DNA from 3 places in the Thalassospira sp. SN3W genome. Region 2 is predicted to be linked to each of the others. Evidence: riboswitches for the same ligand, from Rfam matches in the RefSeq annotation. Region 2 holds a riboswitch; each other region holds the start of a gene.
What was found. Region 2 has a riboswitch for cobalamin ahead of P8T57_RS15035 (CbtB domain-containing protein). Riboswitches for the same ligand answer to the same signal wherever they lie in the genome.
Positions count from the first base shown of each region.

Region 1: another riboswitch for cobalamin. It lies ahead of cobU (bifunctional adenosylcobinamide kinase/adenosylcobinamide-phosphate guanylyltransferase); the one in region 2 lies ahead of P8T57_RS15035 (CbtB domain-containing protein).
Region 3: another riboswitch for cobalamin. It lies ahead of P8T57_RS12505 (ABC transporter substrate-binding protein); the one in region 2 lies ahead of P8T57_RS15035 (CbtB domain-containing protein).

Region 1 covers NZ_CP121124.1:2,117,023-2,123,900, forward strand. Annotated here, with positions in the region: gene cobS (adenosylcobinamide-GDP ribazoletransferase) at 1-453, shown strand, start outside; gene P8T57_RS09495 (histidine phosphatase family protein) at 537-1,148, shown strand; gene P8T57_RS09500 (hypothetical protein) at 1,230-1,805, opposite strand; cobalamin riboswitch at 2,118-2,342, shown strand; gene cobU (bifunctional adenosylcobinamide kinase/adenosylcobinamide-phosphate guanylyltransferase) at 2,402-2,941, shown strand; gene cobW (cobalamin biosynthesis protein CobW) at 2,974-4,014, shown strand; gene cobN (cobaltochelatase subunit CobN) at 4,105-6,878, shown strand, end outside.
Region 2 covers NZ_CP121124.1:3,309,662-3,316,539, reverse strand. Annotated here, with positions in the region: gene P8T57_RS15055 (heavy metal translocating P-type ATPase) at 27-2,450, opposite strand; gene P8T57_RS15050 (DUF1636 domain-containing protein) at 2,650-3,021, shown strand; gene P8T57_RS15045 (hypothetical protein) at 3,022-3,546, opposite strand; gene P8T57_RS15040 (CbtA family protein) at 3,620-4,303, opposite strand; gene P8T57_RS15035 (CbtB domain-containing protein) at 4,307-4,480, opposite strand; cobalamin riboswitch at 4,512-4,726, opposite strand; gene P8T57_RS15030 (metalloregulator ArsR/SmtB family transcription factor) at 4,846-5,310, opposite strand; gene P8T57_RS15025 (hypothetical protein) at 5,444-5,707, shown strand; gene P8T57_RS15020 (hypothetical protein) at 5,823-6,095, shown strand; gene P8T57_RS15015 (DUF2975 domain-containing protein) at 6,379-6,878, shown strand, end outside.
Region 3 covers NZ_CP121124.1:2,777,596-2,784,473, reverse strand. Annotated here, with positions in the region: gene P8T57_RS12515 (ABC transporter ATP-binding protein) at 1-118, opposite strand, end outside; gene P8T57_RS12510 (iron ABC transporter permease) at 115-1,155, opposite strand; gene P8T57_RS12505 (ABC transporter substrate-binding protein) at 1,164-2,204, opposite strand; cobalamin riboswitch at 2,415-2,611, opposite strand; gene P8T57_RS12500 (AraC family transcriptional regulator) at 2,667-3,584, opposite strand; gene P8T57_RS12495 (SDR family oxidoreductase) at 3,753-4,499, shown strand; gene P8T57_RS12490 (Atu4866 domain-containing protein) at 4,524-4,871, shown strand; gene P8T57_RS12485 (adenylate/guanylate cyclase domain-containing protein) at 4,990-6,351, opposite strand; gene P8T57_RS12480 (glucan biosynthesis protein D) at 6,538-6,878, shown strand, end outside.

The sequences.
Region 1 (6,878 bases), 1.2 Mb from region 2:
GAAATCATGCGTGACAGCCGGATCGGGACTTATGGTGTTGTTGCGCTTGTTTTATGCCTAGCGATGCGCATCGCCCTTCTGGATGCTGCGGGTGAAAGTGGCAGCATGGCCGCCATCCTGATTGTGATGGCGACACTATCGCGTGCGGCGATGCCGATCGTGACCTATGTGTTTGATCCGGCGCGTGAAGATGGTCTTGGCAAAAGTGCCGGGCGACCCGACATTAAAGTGGTGAGCGCGGGTATTGCCATCGCCTTGGTTCTGGTGGTGATTGTTGCGGGTGCGGTGACCGCGTTCATGTGTCTGATTGCCATGATGGTCGGGGCATCGGTTGTCGGATGGATCGCCCGGTATCAGATTGGCGGCCATACTGGCGATGTGCTGGGCATGACTCAAATCATCTCCGAACTGCTTGTCGGTATTGCATTTATCGCGATACTGCAGATTGCCTGATGATAAGATCATGAAAAGGACCGTTCAAAACCGAGCCCAATCCCGGATCGTATTTTTCGACCGCATTTTTCCTTGGGGGAAGAATGGACAAAGCAGTGACAACCCGTTGGTGGCTTGTTCGCCATGCGCCGGTTCTCAACCCGGAACGGCTTGTCTATGGCCGAAGCGACATGCCGGTTGATCTTACCGATGAAAAGGCATTGCGTGCCCTGTCGCGCCATTTGCCAAACGACGCGGTCTGGATTACGAGCCACCTTTCGCGCACGCTTGATACCGCGCTTAAACTTCTTGAGCTGATGGATGAAAACATCCTGCCGACGCGTGAAACCGGCTTTGCCGAACAGCATTTTGGTGCATGGGAAAAGAAACACTGGAATGATCTGCCCAAAGGGGAAACCACCCGTTTCTGGGCCGATTTCGCGCGCCAGCATCCTCCGAATGGTGAAAGTTTCAGCGACGTTGTCGAACGGGTTGGGCCAATATTTGACCGGCTGACAAGATATTGGGCCGGGCGTGATATTGTCGCCGTTATTCACGGTGGGACGGTGCGCGCGGCCCTTGCCAATGCGCTCGGTCTGTCGCTTGAGGCGGCTTTATCATTTCATATCGATACGCTTGGCGTGACACGGATCGAACATATAAACGGCGTCGATCAGCCGGGCTGGCGGGTGACCGGTGTTAATCTGCGTTACTGATAAAAGGGGGGGGGGCTGGGCAGTACCCATCTGCCGATACCCTGTGGGGCTTGAATGACATGCCACACAGGGTATCAGTTTTCAGGCGGATTTCCGTTGATCGGTTTCCTGCGCATCGACAAGCGCATATTCCGACAAAAAGCGATCTACCATATCGGCAGAGACATCGTATCTGCCACAGATTGACGCGACATCGTCGAGATAGGCTTCGTAGTAGGGAATAGGCCGGCTGCGCGATTTGCCGCGAAGCTCGCTGATTTCCGTAAAGTCGGATGCAAATTCCGGTGCTTCGATAACCTGAATGATCGTGTCGTCGATGATGGCGGCGGGTTTGCCTTTGTATTTCTTACCACAGGCTGAAAGCATTTTGCTGGCGGTCGGGATGGATATCCCAGGCTGGCCCAGAAGCAGTGACATTTGATCTTCGTCGAAATCGTCATTTTCGAACAATTCCACGAGTTTCGTTAGGTCACGGACCAGAAGAGAAAGCGCATTTACGCGGATGCCACGCGCATGCGACCAAATGATGGTCGCGACAACACCACAGGTCGGACGGCTGGCATAAATGTTTCGAACATCACGACGCGCCAATGATATTTCACCATTTACAGCATGATGTTGCAGGAATTCGGGAAAGGATTGATCATTATAGCTCAATCTATCCAGCAGCCCGCGCCACATGTCTTCGCGTGATACGGTCTGCCAGGTTGTTGATTTCAGATTCCGAATTCGTTGAATTTGTTCATGAATTGCCATTTGATCAGCAAATTTCCAATTAACCCCAAGAAGTTTTTCCGAAACCCTTTGCGGTTTCGGCATCCGGACTTTGTTTGTTTTGTAATGTCCGGCGGTCACGCGGGCGGCTTTTGTCGGCTCTGATCCAACGTGACAAAATTATGTTCTCCTAAAGAATAACCGCCGACAAGCAGTCAATTCTTACAAATACTGACCTTATGGTTAGGTCGGAGTTTGGGCTTTGGTCGTGGGGGTAAAGCTGCTAGGTTCGGCGCTGCCGTTTGGTGATGGGAAACCGGTGTGATGCCGGTGCTGCCCCCGCAACTGTAACGGGTTGGGTGATCCGGGTGATGTGATGTCACAAGCCACCGGTAATGTTGATTTGCAGACAACATGCCGGGAAGGCGGATTGCTTTCATGCCCGCAGCCAGGAAACCAGCCATCGGTATCCCTGTTCGTAAGGATATGGGGTAACGCAATCCGGCCTCGGTGGGAGGTCAAAGCGAAGGAAGGCGGCTATGACCCATAATATGGCTGATAACAGCCAGTTTGCCGGGATCCATCTGATCCTTGGCGGTGCCAGATCGGGCAAAAGCCGGTTTGCCGAAAACCGGATCAACCATGCAGGCGGCGGTATTTATATCGCGACCGGCCGGGCATGGGACGAGGAAATGGCAAATCGCATCGAACTTCACAAATCATCGCGCGGCGAGATATGGCAAACGATTGAGGAACCGCTTGATCTTTTCGGTGTCCTGTCTGCCTGCAATCGCGACGGCAGCAAACCGGTACTGGTCGATTGCCTGACGCTTTGGCTGACCAATCTGATGCTGGAAGATCGCGATATCGAGGCCGAGTTTGACCGGCTTTGCGACCTTTTGCCGGAGCTGGATATCCCAGTTCTTCTGGTTTCGAACGAGGTCGGTTTCGGGATTGTGCCGGAAAATGCCATGGCGCGCAGCTTTCGCGATCATGCCGGACGATTGCATCAACGGATTGCCGAGCTTGCCGATCAGGTGACGCTTGTGGTTGCGGGCATTCCGATGTCGGTTAAATAGATCAGAATTCATAGATTTAAGGGTAATTGAATATGGCACAGCTTGGAAAAATTCCGGCAACAGTGATCACCGGTTTTCTTGGTGCAGGCAAAACCACGATGATCCGCAATATGCTGGAAAATGCCGGGGGTAAGCGGATTGCGCTGATCATCAACGAATTTGGTGATCTGGGCGTGGACCGCGAAGTGATAAATGGTTGTGGCATTTCGGGATGTGCCGAGGACGACGTTGTCGAACTTGCAAACGGTTGCATCTGTTGCACGGTGGCCGATGATTTCCTGCCGACCATCAAGGGCCTGATTGATCGCGACACGCCGCCTGATCATATCGTTATCGAAACATCAGGGTTGGCACTGCCAAAACCGTTGGTCAAGGCGTTCAACTGGCCGGAAATCCGTTCACGGGTCACGGTAGATGGTGTGGTGGCTGTTCTGGACGGGGCGGCATTGCGCGACGGGTTGTTTGCCCATGATCATTATGCGGTTCAGGCCCAACGCGAGGCGGATGATAATCTTGATCATGAAAGCCCGCTTGAGGAACTGTTTGAAGAGCAGCTTCATTGCGCCGATATGGTGGTTCTGAACAAAACCGATTTGCTGAGCGCTGCCGAAGTTGCCAAGGTCGAGGCAGATATCCGGGCCGAGCTGAAACGCCCATCGGTCAAGATCATCGCGACCGCGCATTCGAAGGTCGAAAATGCTGTTTTGCTGGGACTTGGAGCGGCGGCCGAAGACGATCTTGATAGCCGCCCCTCACATCATGACGATGGTCACGAACATGACCACGACGATTTTGAAAGCTTTGTCGTGTCACTTGACGCGGTTGACGATGCGGCCGTGCTTGAAAAACGCCTGATTGATGTCGTGCGTCAGTTCGATGTCCTGCGGATCAAGGGTTTTCTCGATATTCCCGGCAAGCCGATGCGCCAGGTTGTTCAGGGCGTTGGTGAGAGGTTCCAGCGTTATTTCGACCGGCCGTGGGCCGAAACCGAAACGCGCCGGTCGGAACTGGTGGTGATCGGCCTGCATGGCTTGGATCGCGGTGCCATCGAAGCGGCAATCAAGGCATCGTGACGTTTTGAAATTGTAAGATCATCCGGTCGACAACGTTGTGCGGGCGGATGATCTTGAACCAGCACACGATAAAAGAAACGGACATTTCCGATGCATCTGCTTGCCGCCCAGCCTGGACTTGTTACCGATGGAAGCGAAGCCGTCGATCTGGGGCAAAGCCCGGGCGATGTCGTTATCCTGTCGGCAGCAGAGTCCGAGCTTGCCTGTCTGGCCGGGGCGCAGGCGCGATTGCATTCAGCATTTGGCGACGCGACACCGTCGCTGCGATTGGCAAGTCTATTGCAGCTGGGTCACAACATGTCGGTCGATCTTTATGTCGAGGATGTTCTGACCGATGCCAAATTCATCATCGTGCGCATTCTGGGCGGGCGGGGATATTGGGAATACGGGATCGAACAGCTGGTCGAACTGGCCCGTCGCAACGACGTGCCGTTGGTACTGTTGCCAGGTGACGATCAACCCGATGCGGAACTGTTGTCGTTATCGACGGTAAAGGGTGCAACGTATCAGCAAATCTGGCGTTACCTGATCGAAGGTGGTCCGGGAAATGCTGAACATTTACTGCGTCTTATATATGAAAAATTGAACCCGTCTGTCAGTTGGGACTGGAAGCCGGCGGCACCATTGGTCAAGGCAGGCCTTTATTGGCCGGGGAAAATCACCGCAAATCTCGAAGAAATTGAACAGAATTGGAAACAAAATCATGCTGTTGTTCCGATCATCTTCTACCGTGCATTAATTCAGGCTGGTAATCTGGATGTAATTGATGCGCTGGTTGAGGAGTTGTTGGGTAATAGCCTCAATCCATTGCCTGTTTTTGTTGCCAGCCTCAAAGACCCGGTTGCGGCGGCCTTGGTTGAAGAATGGCTGGGGTCAACACGTGCGGATTTGATCCTGAACACCACCGGCTTCTCTCTTTCCGTTCCGGGTGTGGAACGAAAAGATGGGCCGTTTGATGTTGTCGATGCACCGGTTTTCCAGGTGGTGCTATCTGGCGGTGGTGAAGCATCGTGGCGGGATGGGGTGAACGGCCTTGCCGCGCGGGATATTGCGATGAATGTCGCACTTCCCGAAGTGGATGGCCGTATTTTATCGCGCGCCGTGTCGTTCAAGGGATCGGCGGGCAAGGATGCCCTGACCCAGATTGATCTGGTCAAATATATCCCGGTGCGCGATCGGGTGGCGTTTGTTGCCGAACTGGCGGCCAATTGGGTCAAATTGCGCAAGACGGATGCCCCGGTGCGCAAAGTTGCGATGATCATGGCCAATTATCCCAACAAGGATGCGCGCCTTGGCAATGGTGTGGGGCTTGATACACCGGCCGGGATGATTGAAACCCTTCGGGCGATGAAGGATGCCGGGTACAGGATTAATGAGCTGCCGGAAAATGGCGATGCCCTGATCGCGGCGGTCAAGGCCGGACCGACGAATGATTTCAAGTCGCTGGCGGATCGCACCGTTCGTGTGACGATCCCGGTTGCCGATTATCGCGCGGCATTTGCCGTCCTGCCCGCACGCATCCGTCAGCAGGTAACGGATGCCTGGGGAGAGCCGGAGAGTGATCCGTTTTATCTGCCAGATCGGTCGGCGATTGCCCTTTCGATCCTGCCGATGGGCAATGTTGTGGTTGGGCTGCAACCGGCACGCGGATACAATATCGATCCCCTTGAAAGCTATCATTCGCCCGATCTGGTGCCGCCGCATAACTATTTCGCGTTTTATATCTGGCTGCGCCATCATTTCGGGGCGCAGGCAGTCATTCATTTCGGCAAACACGGCAATATGGAATGGCTGCCGGGCAAGTCATTAGCGCTGTCGGAAGAATGCTTCCCCGAAGCCGTGTTTGGCCCGACACCGCATTTCTATCCCTTTATCGTCAATGATCCGGGGGAAGGCACACAGGCCAAGCGCCGTGCGCAGGCGGTGATCCTTGATCATCTGACCCCGCCTTTGACGCGAGCAGAGAGTTACGGACCCCTTAAGGATCTTGAGGCACTAGTTGATGAATATTACGACGCAGCAGCAGTTGATCCACGCAGATTGATCATCCTGAAGCGTGACATCCTTGAGCTTGCTATTCGCATCGGGCTTGACCGTGATTGCGGAATAGAGCCAGACGAGGACGAGGAAAGCGCGCTTGCCAAGCTTGATAACTATCTGTGCGAGTTGAAGGAACTTCAGATCCGCGATGGTCTGCATATCTTTGGTAAGGCACCGGAAGGCGATCTTTTGACCGATCTTCTGGTCGCACTAGCAAGATTGCCGCGCGGGGCGAGCGAGGGGTCGAAGGCGTCACTTCATCGGGCCTTGGCCGCCGATATCCTTGGTGATCCCGATTTTGATCCGCTTGATTGTGCCTTTGCCGAATTCTGGCCAGGAATTAGGCCCGAAATTCTTGCGCAATATGACGTTGGTGCGTGGCGTACCATGGGCGATACGGTGGAGCGGATCGAGCTTTTGGCGCGTGATCTGGTACGTGGGGAGGTGGTCGCGGATCAGGCATGGCAGCGGACAATTGAAGTTCTTTCCGATATCGAAATATCTATTCGTCCGGCAGTGACAGCCTGTGGCGAGGCAGAGATTGCCGGATTGCTGCGCGGTCTTGCGGGCAAATTTGTCGAACCGGGACCATCGGGGGCCCCAACGCGCGGCCGACCGGACGTGTTGCCGACCGGGCGAAATTTCTATTCGGTCGATACGCGCACTGTGCCGACCCCGGCAGCATGGCAATTGGGATGGAAATCCGCCGAATTGCTGTTGGAACGGCATGTGCAGGATCATGGTGAATGGCCCGTGGCCCTTGGCCTTTCGGTTTGGGGCACCAGCAATATGCGCACCGGTGGTGATGACATTGCCCAGGCGTT
Region 2 (6,878 bases):
CTGGAGTAGCTTGCCCGGCTGAGGGATCAGCGGTTGCGCAGCGCGATCAGCAGACGAAGACTGTTAAGCGTCACCAGAACGGTTGCGCCGGTATCGGCCATCACCGCAAGCCAAAGTCCCGTCAGACCGGTGATACTGGTGACCAGAAAGACAGCCTTGAGCCCCAGTGCCAGCGCGATATTTTCGCGGATCACGCGACGTGTACTGCGGGACAGCTTCACCAGATTGACAACATCCGAAAGCCGGTCCTTGACCGCCACCGCATCGGCGGCCTCAAGCGCAATATCCGTACCCCCGCCAATTGCGATGCCAACATCGGCCGATTTCAGCGCCGGGGCATCATTGATGCCGTCACCCACCATGGCAATCGGCCCCTTTCGCGCCGGATCATTGCGCAATTCGGCCAGCACGTTCAGCTTGTCTTCGGGCAGAAGCTGCGCCCGGTAATCAATGCCAAGTTCACCAGCCATACGTTTGGCGACACGTTCGGCATCGCCGGTCAGCATCACGGGACTGATACCCAAGGCGTTCAGTTTGCCAAGTGCATCCTTTGCATCGGCGCGTGCGGTATCGTGCAACGCAAGCGCGCCAATGACATCGCCATCACGCAGGACGACAACGGCCGTGCTACCGGCGTCTTCCTGTGCGGCTAGCCAGTCGGCAACTTTTGCAGCCGTTTTGATATCAAGGCGTTTGGCCGCCCCGACACGATAAAGCGTGCCATCAATCCGGGCTTCGACCCCGGCACCGGCGATGGTTCGCGCATCGGTGATTTCCGGCAGATCAAGTTTGTTGTCCGTCGCCGCATTGACCACCGCCTTTGCCAGCGGGTGGGAGGTCACGGTTTCAAGGGCGGCGGCAATGGCAAGCAGCCGATCCTCGTCCATATCATCCACCGACATCATTGCCGTCAGCTTCGGCTTGCCTTCGGTCAGCGTGCCAGTTTTATCAAACGCCATGGTGCGTACGGCCCCGATGGCCTCAAGTGCTGCACCACCCTTGACCAGCAGGCCGATCCTGGATGCACGGGCAAGGGCCGATGTCACCGCCGCCGGTGTGGAGATCACCAAGGCACAGGGGCAGCCGATCAGAAGCAGGGCCAGCCCGCGATAGATCCATTCTTCCCAGCCTTGCCCGAACAGAACCGGTGGAACAACGACCGTAAGGGCCGCAAGCGCCATGATGATTGGCGTATAGATACGAGCGAATTTGGCAACGAAGCGCTCGACCGGTGCCTTGTGCTTTTCGCTTTGTTCGACCAGCTCGATCACGCGATCCAGCATGGTTTGCCCGGCCACCCGGGCCACACGCAGGTGCACCGGTCGGTCGGTAACAATGGCACCGGCAAAAACCTCGCCCCCCGGTTCGGAGGTAACCGGAACGGATTCCCCGGTCAGGTGGCTGTTATCGATTTCAGCCGAGCCGACAGTCAGGATACCATCCGCCGGGATGCGTTCGCCGGGGCGGACTTCAACGATGTCGTCAAGCGTAAGCGCCGAGGGTGCAACCGTATCAAAGCCGCCACCAGATGGTGAAACCCGCCGCGCGGTCTCCGGGGCCAGTTTCATCAGCGATTTAACCCCGCTGCGCGCCCGCCCCGCGGCAATGCCTTCAAGGCTTTCGCCAATCGCAAACAGCAGGACGACCATACCGGCTTCAAGACTTTCGCCGATTGCAACCGCGCCAAGAACCGCGACACTCATCAATAGTTCGATGGAAAAGAATGCGCCGCTTGCCGCCAGACGGAACGCTGTTCTCATCACCGGCAATGCCGCGATGATCGAGGCAATGGACATGGCATAAGCATCGGTGGCCGGAACCAGCCAGCCGACCAATCCGCCTAGAACCAGCCAGATCGCTGCCCATGCAATTTCGTCCCCGGCTTCCGGCCAGGGGGCCAGTTTGCGCAGCAGGGATTTGTCATTGGCATCGGTATCTTGCGACGCGGCATTATCCGTCGCAGCCGGATTGGCAGAACCACAGGAACCGCCAGCGCAGCAAGCGGCTTCGGATGATTTCCCCGCCCCCGGAATTACCTTTTCCTTTGCCGGATAACCCAATTTGGTCAGCATGGTGCTGATATCGGAACGCGTTTCGGCACTATCATTGCGAAGGCCCAACGTGACCGTTTCACGCATCATCGACACATCTACACATTGCACGCCATCACGTTTGGAAAGCGCGGTTTCGATTTTCGCCACACAGGACCCGCAATCCATGCCCGATACGGCCCACTGGTGATGCGAAATGCCGTCACGATGACGGGCCAGCACATCATCAACAGTGCCCTGGTCCTCGACACTCAGTTCGGATTGCGCGTGCAAGCCATCGGCGGCGGCAACAAAGCTTTGCCCGGGCACAGCAACGTTGAGCGACGCAATCAGCGATGACTTGCAGCTTTCACAATTTCCAATGGCCGGGAACTGATCCCATTTTACGATGACGGACATTCTGGACCTCGCCAACATTCAAATTTATATTCATGTATTATATTCAAATAACAATTCATATGTTAGCGAGTCAAGAACATTCAAACCATGATTTGAATATTATCACACACAATGCCAGACGCCCCGAAAAAGTTGATGAATTACGCCGGCACTGCGACCATAGTGACCACCCGATTTAAGAACCAAGGCCAACCGCCGCATGCCTCGTATTGTCATTTGCAAAACCTGCCAACCAGCACCTGATGCTGATCCGGACCCAAAGATGGATTTTGTCGATGCGGATGGTTTTGTGCGGCAGTTAGGCACGGCACTTGATCAGGCGGAATTGCCCGAAACGTTTGAAATCACGCAGGTTGACTGCATGGGATCATGCAGCGACCCGACATCGGTTGCACTTCAGGGAACCGGGCGGGCAAGTTATCTTTTTGCCGGATTATCGGCACATCGTGATATTGACGATATCATTGCCACCTGCCGGGAATATCTGAACGCCCCGGATGGATGGATCGAAGACGCACGCGGCTGCGGACGTCTTCGATTTTGCCTTAAGGCCCGTATCCCGGCCCTGTGATTATGGCGCAACCGAAACAGTCATGACCTGACGCAGTGGCTTATCGCCAACGGCAAGCTGGCTATGGTCATTGGCCGTAAGGGTCACGATAACCTCATTATCGCCCGCTGGAAGGTCTGCGATATGAAGCCACGGGCCATACAGGCGGGCGATCTTGGTGCCGTTAACATAGACATGAGCATGCCCCTCGCCCGGGATATGGGGACTGCTGGCATGTTCGGGGGCAAAACGGAAATTCTGCACCAAGAGATGCAGGTTCCAGCCACTGACCGGATCGGGCGCAATGGCAACATCAAGGCTTGGCGCATCGACGGCATCGGGCAGTGAAATGACGGCATCATGGCTGGCATGGGCACCGTTGACATTCATCGTGTCATGCGTATCACCATGGGCACTTTCCCCATGCGCGCGCGGATCGGAATGGTCATGGCCATCAAGGGTGATGCCATTGCCCGCCGCCACCAGAAAGCCAATCCCGCCGCCAAAAACAAGCCCGATCCCGAAAAGAGCAAGTGAACGTGGCATTTCGTTTATCCAGACAAATCAATGAAAGAAAACAGGCGCGGAATATACCGCGCCTGATCAATGTGATTGCGTTTTACGCTTCCCGGTCGGCTTCACGCCGCCAGAAATGCCCGGCAAACAGCCCGGTCAACACCCAGGCTACCGCCCCGATACCAAAGGCACGCGCAGCAAACAGCGCCCCGAGTTCGGTCGGCACGGGACCGCTGAACTGATCGGGTTCCGGCGCACCGATAACATGCGGCGCCAGAAGCAGAACAACCGCCGCCCCCCACGCCAGCCAGTTCCGGCCAAAGGCGATCAGCCAAACCGCAAGTGCCGCGGTTGCCACCGTCGCAAACCACCAGATTTGCCGTTCATAGACATCGGCCGCAGCAACACCGGGCACCTCTGGCGCCAAGGTGAAGCCCGGCGCAAAATGCACGATGACAAACCCTGCAATGCCCCAGATGATGCCACTGCGCGCAGTCACCACATGACCACGATTTTCGGCAAAGGCCATGGCCGCGATCAGGATCAGTGCATAGCCGGTATAGACCAGCATGGTGAACAGGATGCTTAGCCCGTCACGCAGCGGATCAATCCCACCGACATCCTGATGCGCGCTAACCGCGTCACCGCCGAAATGCACAAGGGCACCGGTTTCATACAGCTCCGCATGCAGCAAAACGGGCTGCACAAAATACAGCTGTAGCAGGGCCGCAATAAGCCCCGCTGCAGCACCAGCGAACAACGCGCTGGTTACTATGCGTGTGAACATGACTTAGTGGCAGGGAAAGCCGGTCGCGTGGCGCACATCGTGTGCCGCGTCATGAAGCAGGTCCGCCTGAACGTGGCCGGTCACAAAGACAATCGCCATGCCGAAAACGGCACAGGCAAGGATCGGCAGAAGAACGGATTTTTTCGAAACGGCAAATGCCGCGGTCTGCGTGGTCATAGAAATCTCCTTTGCTGTCACACCCGACAGTCGGTTCGGGTCCATGCCTGGCAGGTCTCCTGGCTTGCGGGTCTTCATGCGTCGCCGACCTTCCCTGCTTTCGCAAGTGGTATGATGGCGGGCACTCGTCGCATACAGTCGCGGGGGCGGCTTTGGCTTTGACCGTCAAACAGACGGCTTTCCAAATTCCCTCTTCGTTTCCCAACCCCGAGCAGAGCGGGAAAAACCAAGCCATTCGTTTATGACGGTAATTTTGCGCAAGTGCAATGTGAAAACCACGCAGGCCGGGTGATCATTCGACGAACATATTCGCCCGATTGTCGATCTGCGACTGGAATGCCCGCAAAGATCAGTGCGGGGGTGGCTTAGTCGTGTGTGACGTGGGCAAAGACATCTCGAACAACACGGGAAATATGTTCGTCATCAATCTGATAGAAGATATGACGCCCGTTGCGCTCGGAGGCCAGAATGCGCTGATCGCGCAACTGACGCAGATGATGGCTGGTAAGCGACTGCGACATGCCCGATGCCTCGGCCAGTTCGCCAACGGTTTGCGGTTTTTCCATGCAGCGCAGAACAAGCTGCAACCGCCCGGCATCCCCCAAAAGCGCAAAGATTTTCGCTGCTGCCTCGATATCGGGCAGCGACAGGTTATGACCGGTGGCGCGCGACGCATCACGCGTTACGGCTTCCCCCTGTTCGGTGGAAAGTCCAAGGCGTGCGGCAGTATCGCATTCCTGACAACCGTCACCATCATTATTGGCGCTGACCACGACCGGGCGGGCCGGTGTGATTTCGACTTTACGGGATTTTGCTTTGCTTTGTGACATGCCACTATTTTCCACGCCCTGCATCGCTTGGCAAGGGGACTTGATGTTTGCGTGCATGGAACTCCGCCACGCAGGGAACGTTACAGGTATGACACATCGTCGAAAGTGCCCACCAGAACAAGGAGACACACCGATGCAAGAGCAAACAGCACTCGACATTTTTAATCTGCGTCAGTCCCACGACAGCTGGGAACGGAATGTTGCCGGTTACTGCGCGAAAAACGAGATGCAGGTCGGCAACCTGCCCAAAGAGGTAACCGGCCCCTATAACGAGATGAATGAGGCGTGGGAAAAGCTTAAGGCCGAAGGCGATGCCGCAAGCAACGCCACCGCAGAGCAGTTCCACAAGGCGACCGCAAATCTTGAAAAAGCATGGAACGATATGATTGGCAGGTAAATTGCCGGTTTTATGCCCTTTATAGAGAATGCCCCAAAATCGCCTTTTCATTGCAAATCGATGACATGATTACGCGCCAGATTGAAACTGTCTGGAAAAGCAAAAGGAGGCTCCCATGACAGCCCGTCCCCTTCCGGAGCATGCCAAGCTCCATCAGGAATTCAAGGATTGGGAATTCGGCCTTACAGCCCATTGCAAGGAATCCGAAGCCGGGCTTGAACAATTGCCAAGCGAGGTTGTTCAGGCGTGGGATGACATGGATGCCGCCTGGAGCGAGATCAAAGATCATAGCGGTGATATCCCGCAAGAATCCCTGCAGCGTTTTCGTGAAGCCAAACAACGTTTGCAAGGTGCGTGGGACGCGATGATCTCTTCCAAACGGCATTAACGACGCCGCGCTGGAAGCAGCCAGACTTTTTCGTCTCCCTCTCTTCCCTGGCGGGTTTTCCTCCCCTCCCCGCCATTCCTTCTGCAGCCGGGCGTTTCAACCGCCCCGGCTGCATTTTTTTGTCTGCATTTTGGCTAGGCATCGACCACCTGACGATCAAAGCACTGCTACGGACAAAAATCCAGGTTGACTCATTTCGATAAAAAATTAATGTTTTATTTTAATTAATAAATTTTATTCGTCATTAAAATGTCCCCTGATTGTTTCCGGATGGAGCCCCGTCATGTCCGATACCTTGAAAAATGTCCGCACCGTCAGCCGCATACTTGGCTGGGTATGCCTTATCGGCGTTGTTTTCGAAATCTGTCTCGTGCCGCTGATATGGCATGTGGATGGCTGGATTGATACCAGCGCCAGCCAGATGACCATCAGCATTGAAGAATTGCGCGCCCTTTCCGGATGGCAGAAATATGCCGTGATGGCATCGATGATGCTGCCGACACTTGTTATGGCCTATGGGCTTTGGCGGTTGCGCAAGATGTTCCTGTCTTTTGCCGAAAACCATATTTTCCAGCCTGCCCCGATTGCCCATCTGAAAGCATTTTCCGTGGCCCTTATGACACAGACCCTGATCAAGCCTATTTCAGGTGCATTGACATCCGTGCTGGCAACCATAACCCGGCCAGAGGGCGAACGGGTACTGTCGATCGGGCTGAGCAATGCCGAAGTCAGCACGCTGTTTCTGGGTGGGCTGCTTCTGGTGATTGCATGGGTACTTGGTGA
Region 3 (6,878 bases), 530 kb from region 2:
CCGATCCATTCGGCCCGATCAGGCCAAGGAACTCGCCCGGTTCAACCCGGAGGGAGACATTTTTGATGATCTTGCGAAAACCGGCAGACCAGACGATATCGCGCAGTTCCAGGGTCATCGCAAAATCCTTCCGTGACACAGGATCAGGGCAAAGGCCGGGGCCCCGACAAGGGCAGTGATCACCCCGATTGGCAAAACCTGCCCCGGAACGATCACGCGTGAGATGACATCGGCACAGACCAGAAACAGTGCGCCAATCAATGCCGATAGCGGTAATAGCAGCCCATGGCGCGTTCCGACAAAAAAGCGCGCCGCATGCGGGATCACGAGCCCGACAAAGCCGATGGAACCAACGATACTGACCATTACCGCGGTCATCATCGCGGCTGCGGCAATCAGGATCGCATAAACCCGCCTGACCGGAACACCAAGCGATGCGGCGGATTCCCTACCAAATGTAAAGGCATCAAGTGCGCGTGCATGCCAAAGACACACGACAAGCCCGACAAGAGCCACGGGTAAAGCCAGCCACACATCGGGCCAGCGCACGCCGCTAAGATTGCCCAGAAGCCAGAACATGATGCCGCGCGCCTGCTCGGCACTAGCCGATTTGGTGACAATGAAGGATGTCAGGGCATTGAACATCTGCGATCCGGCAATCCCGGCCAGAATGATCGCACCCGTACCGCGCCCGGCCTGTAACGCCAGAAGGGTCACAAAGGCGAATGCCGCCACTGCGCCGATAAATGCACCAAGTGACAGCGAAAGCATCCCGGCCCCAAGACCTAGGATCACGATGCTGACCGCACCGGTCGATGCCCCGGCCGAAATGCCGAGCAGATAGGGATCGGCAAGACTGTTGCGCAAAAGCGCCTGCAGGACCGCACCGGAAACGGCCAAGGCCGCCCCGCAACTTGCGGCAACGATGGCGCGGCTCAGCCGATAGTTCCAGATTATACCGGCATCAATCGCATCCACCGGATACCCGGCATCCCACAAATGATTGGCAATCGTATTGATCACCGTGCCCACCGGGATCGCTGTTTCGCCCACCGATGCGGCAACCGCCAGAACCGCTGCCAGCAACATCAGCGCGGCAAATGCCACGCTGATGCGTTTGATGAAAACAGGGCTGGAAATGATATTCCCGATCATTGGCCCGATCACTGGGTTGCCTCGAACGCCTCGATTGCCTTGGCCAGCGTTTCAATGCCGTCGATTGTCCGCATGGTCGGGTTCATCGACTGGGCATCCATGACGACGATATTTCCGCTTTTGACCGCATTCATCTGACGGGTTACCGGATCGGATTTCAGGAACTGCATTTTAAGTTCCCAGTCATCGGCCGGAAAACGACGACGATCCATTTTGCCAATCACAATGATATCGGGATTGGTCCGTACGATGGTTTCCCACCCGGCTGTGGGCCATTCATCATCACTGTCGATGACATTCTCCACACCAAGGATCGACATGACATAGGCCGGTGCGCCTTTCTGCCCGGCAACAAACGGATCAACATCGATTTCAGCACTGGAGAACCAGAACAGTGCCGAAATTCCCTTGCCATTCACGGCGGCGACTTTTTCGCGCGCAGCCTGTTCGCGGGCTTTGAAATCGGCAATCAGATCTGCGCCGCGTTCCTCGACATCGAAGATTTTCGAAAGGTCGGCTATCCCCTGATAGATCTGATCCATCGAAAAGGCATCAATCCGCGTTCCGTCACCGCCCGTGGTGTTGTCCTTACCGACGCAATCGGCTGGTGCGGTATAGACCGGGATTGAAAGTTCAGCAAACTGGTCAATCGTTCCGACCTTGCCATTCGGGCCGATATGCCATTGGAACTGGGTTGTGACCAAATCGGGTTTCTGGCCGACCACACTTTCAAAGCTGGGATCGTTGTCGGCAAGCCGCGGAATGGTGGCGTTGACGTCGCGAAACTGTTCCTGCACCGGGCCAAGCCATACGGCCGTTCCGACCACCCTGTCCGCCAGTCCCAGAAGATAAAGCAGTTCAGTGCTGCTTTGGCCAAGCGATACGGCACGGTTCGGAGCCTGATCAAAGGTCAGGGTTCGACCACAATTTTCCAATGTAAGCGGATATTCCGTGGCAGATGCGTATTGTGCGAAAGAAGCCAGTCCTGCAGCAAACACCCCGACTGCAAAAACCTTTTTGTTCAGTTCAATCACTTTGCGTCCTTTCATGGATATGCTGATCGGGAATTTCATTTCCCGACCGGACATACCAAACCAATAAATGTTATGTTATAACATAACATCAAAGTTACTATGGTCAAGGGACTGGCTAAAGTGCTGAAAAATGGCGGGAAATGCCGGGATCCAAGGGCGGTCCAATGGCTTTCAGCCCGCCCGGAACGGTGACATATACCGACATCCTCCGGGGCACCCCGCCCGGTCCGTCGTATTCATGTCAGCAGGTCTCCTGGCTCGCGGGTCGTTGTGTTTTCCTGCCTTCCCGGGAAATATCCCAGTGGCTTTCAGAAGGAAACACTCACCGCCTACAGTTGCGGGGGCAGCTTCGGTTAACCGTCTTCACGGACGGCTTCGAATTCCCTTTATCCTTATCGGATACTGACATCTATCGGTGTCACATAGTCACGAAGGCCGGTCAAGCCAATTGCGAATAAATCGCAATGATTACAATTTTCAATAGGCGTTCGCCGCCGCCGTGCCATCGCCGCCCAGCCGCCCAAGGATCGCCGAGACATCGCGCATCGGTGGCGCGCCAAACATGCGGGCATATTCACGGCTGAACTGTGATGCGCTTTCATATCCGACTTCATAGGCCGCGGTTGCCGCATCCTTCATTTCGGTCAGCATCATCTGGCGCGCCATCGTCAGGCGAAGGCGTTTCTGATACTGAAGCGGGCTCATGGAGGTTACCTGTTTGAAATGATGATGGAAGGAAGACGGACTCATATTCGCCTGTGCCGCCAGATCATCGACCCGAAGCGGTGCGGCAAAATCGTCCTTCATAAGCCGGATGATCTTGGAAATGCGCTGCATGTTGCTGCCGCCCATGCCGATTTGCGCAATCCTGGCCCCCTGAAGGCCGCGCAGAAGGCGATAATGCACTTCGCGCAGAAGCATCGGTGCCATCACCGAAATATCGTCTTTCTCATCACACAGGCGCAACAGGCGCATCACGGCATCCAGCAAGGTATCGCTGGCGTTATCGACATGAAGCCCGCAATCGCTTTCGGATGCCGAGCCGACCTGAAGATCAATCTGGGTGACAAGATCGCCCAACATCTGACCATCCAGTTCAATCGACAAACTGCGATACGGAAGTGCTGCACTGGCATTTGTCACACAGCCGACAATCGGCAGGTCGACCGACGCCACCAGATACTTTCCGGGCGCATAACTGAAAACCGCCTCGCCCAGAGTGACCTCTTTGGCACCTGACGCGATAATGCAAAGGCATGGCTTGTAGATTGTCGGAACTTTCATCGACGGCCCGGTCGCACGATACAGATGCACCGCCTTCACCGGCGTCTCGGCAACACCTTCGCCTTCGCAGTATCTGTCAATCAGTTCAGACATCTCTTCAAACACAGGCATCACCAAACTCCTTTGTTTCTCTAATATGAACTATAGCAACCAGAACCATCCTGAAAAGCGGTTTTCACCCTGCCTGGAGAATCAGGCAATTGATCAAGAGTTCTGTGTATTCATCAGGCAACCATTTGCAATCACAGTAAGCGCCATGATCCAGACAAGGAGGATGTCATGTCGCTTATGTCCAGCAATGTTGAAAACAAGGTTGTCGTCATTACCGGTGCCAGCAGCGGAATTGGCGAGGCCACGGCAAAACTTCTGGCCGAAAACGGTGCAAAGGTCGTTCTTGCGGCCCGACGCACGGCAAAGCTTCATTCCATCGTCGCCGAAATCGAGGCCGAAGGCGGCACCGCCACATGTCGCGCGGTTGATGTCACCGATGCCGACGACGTCGAAGCACTGATCTATTTCGCCAAAAACACCTATGGCCGCGTTGATGTGATCTTCAACAATGCCGGTGTCATGCCCCTGTCGCCGCTTGCCGAACTGAAAATTGACGAGTGGAACAAGATGATCGACGTCAATATTCGCGGCGTCCTGAATGGCATTGCCGCCGGTCTGCCATTGTTCAAGGAACAGGGTAGCGGCCACATCATCAATACCGCATCCATTGGCGCACATCTGGTATCCCCGACTGCCGCCGTTTACTGCGCCACGAAATATGCCGTCTGGGCGATTTCCGATGGCCTGCGTCAGGAAAGCCGCGATATCCGCGTCACCACCATTTCGCCGGGCGTTACCGAAACAGAACTTGGCAACGACATTACCGATGACAATGCCAAAGGGTTTCTCGGTGAACTGCGCAAAACCGCACTCAGTCCGATTTCCATTGCATGGTCGGTGCTTTACGCAATCGCCCAGCCCGAAAGCGTCGATGTCAACGAGATCATCGTGCGCCCGACCGCATCGGCATATTGATCCGTAACGCCCAAGGAGGCCCACATGGCACGTCATATGTTTGCGTCTTCTATCGCCAGTCTTCTGATGCTGTTTTCCAGCACCGCCACCGCACAGGAGGAAACCGTCATGTCCGGAACCACATCGAACGACCCGCATCCCTATGTTGGCATGTGGGTCACGGCTGATGGCAATATCCGTCAGGAATTGCTGGCCAACGGACGTTATGACGAGGCGCGCGGCAATCGCCCGTCTGCCTATCAGGGGCGTTATGAAATTTCCGGCAATCACATCGATTACTGGGATGATACCGGTTTTACCGCCGACGGATATTTCGAGGACAGTGTTCTGTATCACGCCGGAATGGTGATGTATCGCCAGCCCATACAATAGCATTCAGGCTTTAAAAGCCCCGCTGCACCGGCTAACCCGGCGCAGAACCCGCAAGGAACGGTATCGAATGGATGCCGTTCCTTTTTTTCATTTTCATGCGCGAAAACTTTGCCAATAATCAGGTCGCTGTCACGGGCACATTGCCAGTCGCGACATTCCGTTCATCAGCCGTGGCAAGGGTAAACAGATCAATCGGTTCGGAAAGCCCACGGACATCCATCTGCCCGATCTTGCGAAATTCTTTTGCGGTCAGATACTGTGCCGTCGTTGCAGAAATCAGAACGTCGGTTCCCAGTTCCTTGTTCATCACTTCCAATCGGGCCGCCATATTTACCGTATCGCCATGCACGGTATAGTTCTGACGCCCACCCCCGCCGACACTGCCGGCAATCACCGTGCCGGTGCATATCCCGATACGCGTACGAACATGGATCCCGGCGAAATCCCGACTTTGCACGAGATCGGAAATCTCGCGTGCGGCCCGCACGGCACATCTGGCATGGTCGGCATCCTCGACCGGAACATTGAAGGTCGCCAGTACCGCATCGCCCTGAAACTGGGTAATCACACCATGATGACGGGTAATGATCTGTGACACTGCATCGAAATAGGTATTGAGAACCTCGACAATACCTTTTGGACCGATGGTTTCGGTCAGCTTGGTGAAATCGGCCAGATCGGCAAACAGGATGGTTGCCTCACGCTCGACCGGGGCCAGCGATCCGCGTTTGGAAATCAGCACTTCGGCAATGGCGGGCGGCACATATTGTCCGAAAATATCGGAAATGGCGCTACGTTCCTGTTCTGCCTCGATCTGCCGGCGCACCGTATGGCGCGCACGCCACATGACCAGACCAATCAGAATGGCAACAACAACCAGCGAGAGGGCTTCCTGTGCGCGGCTCCAGGCACCGATAAAATCGGGGCTGAAGAAATAGGTCACAAAAGTCTGGGTATCGGGAGATGTGCCGATATCCTGCCAGTCATAGGTCTGATCCATATCGCGGATGGCATAAAGAAACGCACCAAGCCACCCGGCCGCCCCACACATACCGGCCCATAAAACAAGGCCAGGCGAAAAACTGAACGCGGCAACGCCAAGAATGATGAAATAGAACGGAAAAATCGGCGTGCGGAAAATCACCGCCTGGGGCAGATCGACATTGTCAAATACCGGTTGGGTCGCAATCAGAAGCGACAGGAACCCGATATCAAGTGCAATGAACAGATACTTGATCCAGTTCCGGTCATAGGATGATCCGATAATCCGGTAATGGATGATGCCAAACCCGGCAAAGACACCAAGCGCAATCAGATATTCAATGGCACGTAACGGGTCCCCCGACCGCGACGCCACAAGCCAGACCCCCATCAGGATCAGCGCGACCAGACGCCCCTTGATCGCCAGTCGCAGACCGTTCTGTTCCGCCTGATGGAAAATGGCTCTCTGCCCGGGCTTTCCCATAACGGTTTGCTGCATGAACATGCCTTTCTGCGATGGCGACCTCGCCATTTCAATGATTGCAAGTTTATTTAGGCAGACATCTGGCATACCGCTATGCGAAAAATGCAGATATTACGATCTTGAATTCGCCATGTTTTATCCCGATTACGTCCACACTGTCCGGTATAGTTCCGGACATCTTAAATTAACGGGACCTGATTGATGACGACTTCTGTGGAACGCAGACGATTTCTGAAATCCATGGCCGCTGCCGGGCTGATCCTGCCGGGCATGTCGATGGTCAATGGTGCCTCGGCCGCGAACGAAAAACTTGATCTTGGCGAACCGCAAAGCTTCAGCTTTGACGCCCTGATCAAACGCGCCGAAGCCATGGCAAAATCGCCTTACGAGCCGCCTGTCGCCCCCGATCCCGAAATTGTCGGCAAGATCGATTACGACATTCATGGCAAGCTGCATTACAAGCGCGAATTTTCGCCATACGCCGATGGTTCGGGCACCTATCCGCTGACCTTCTTCCATCTGGGCATGTATTTTGCCAAACC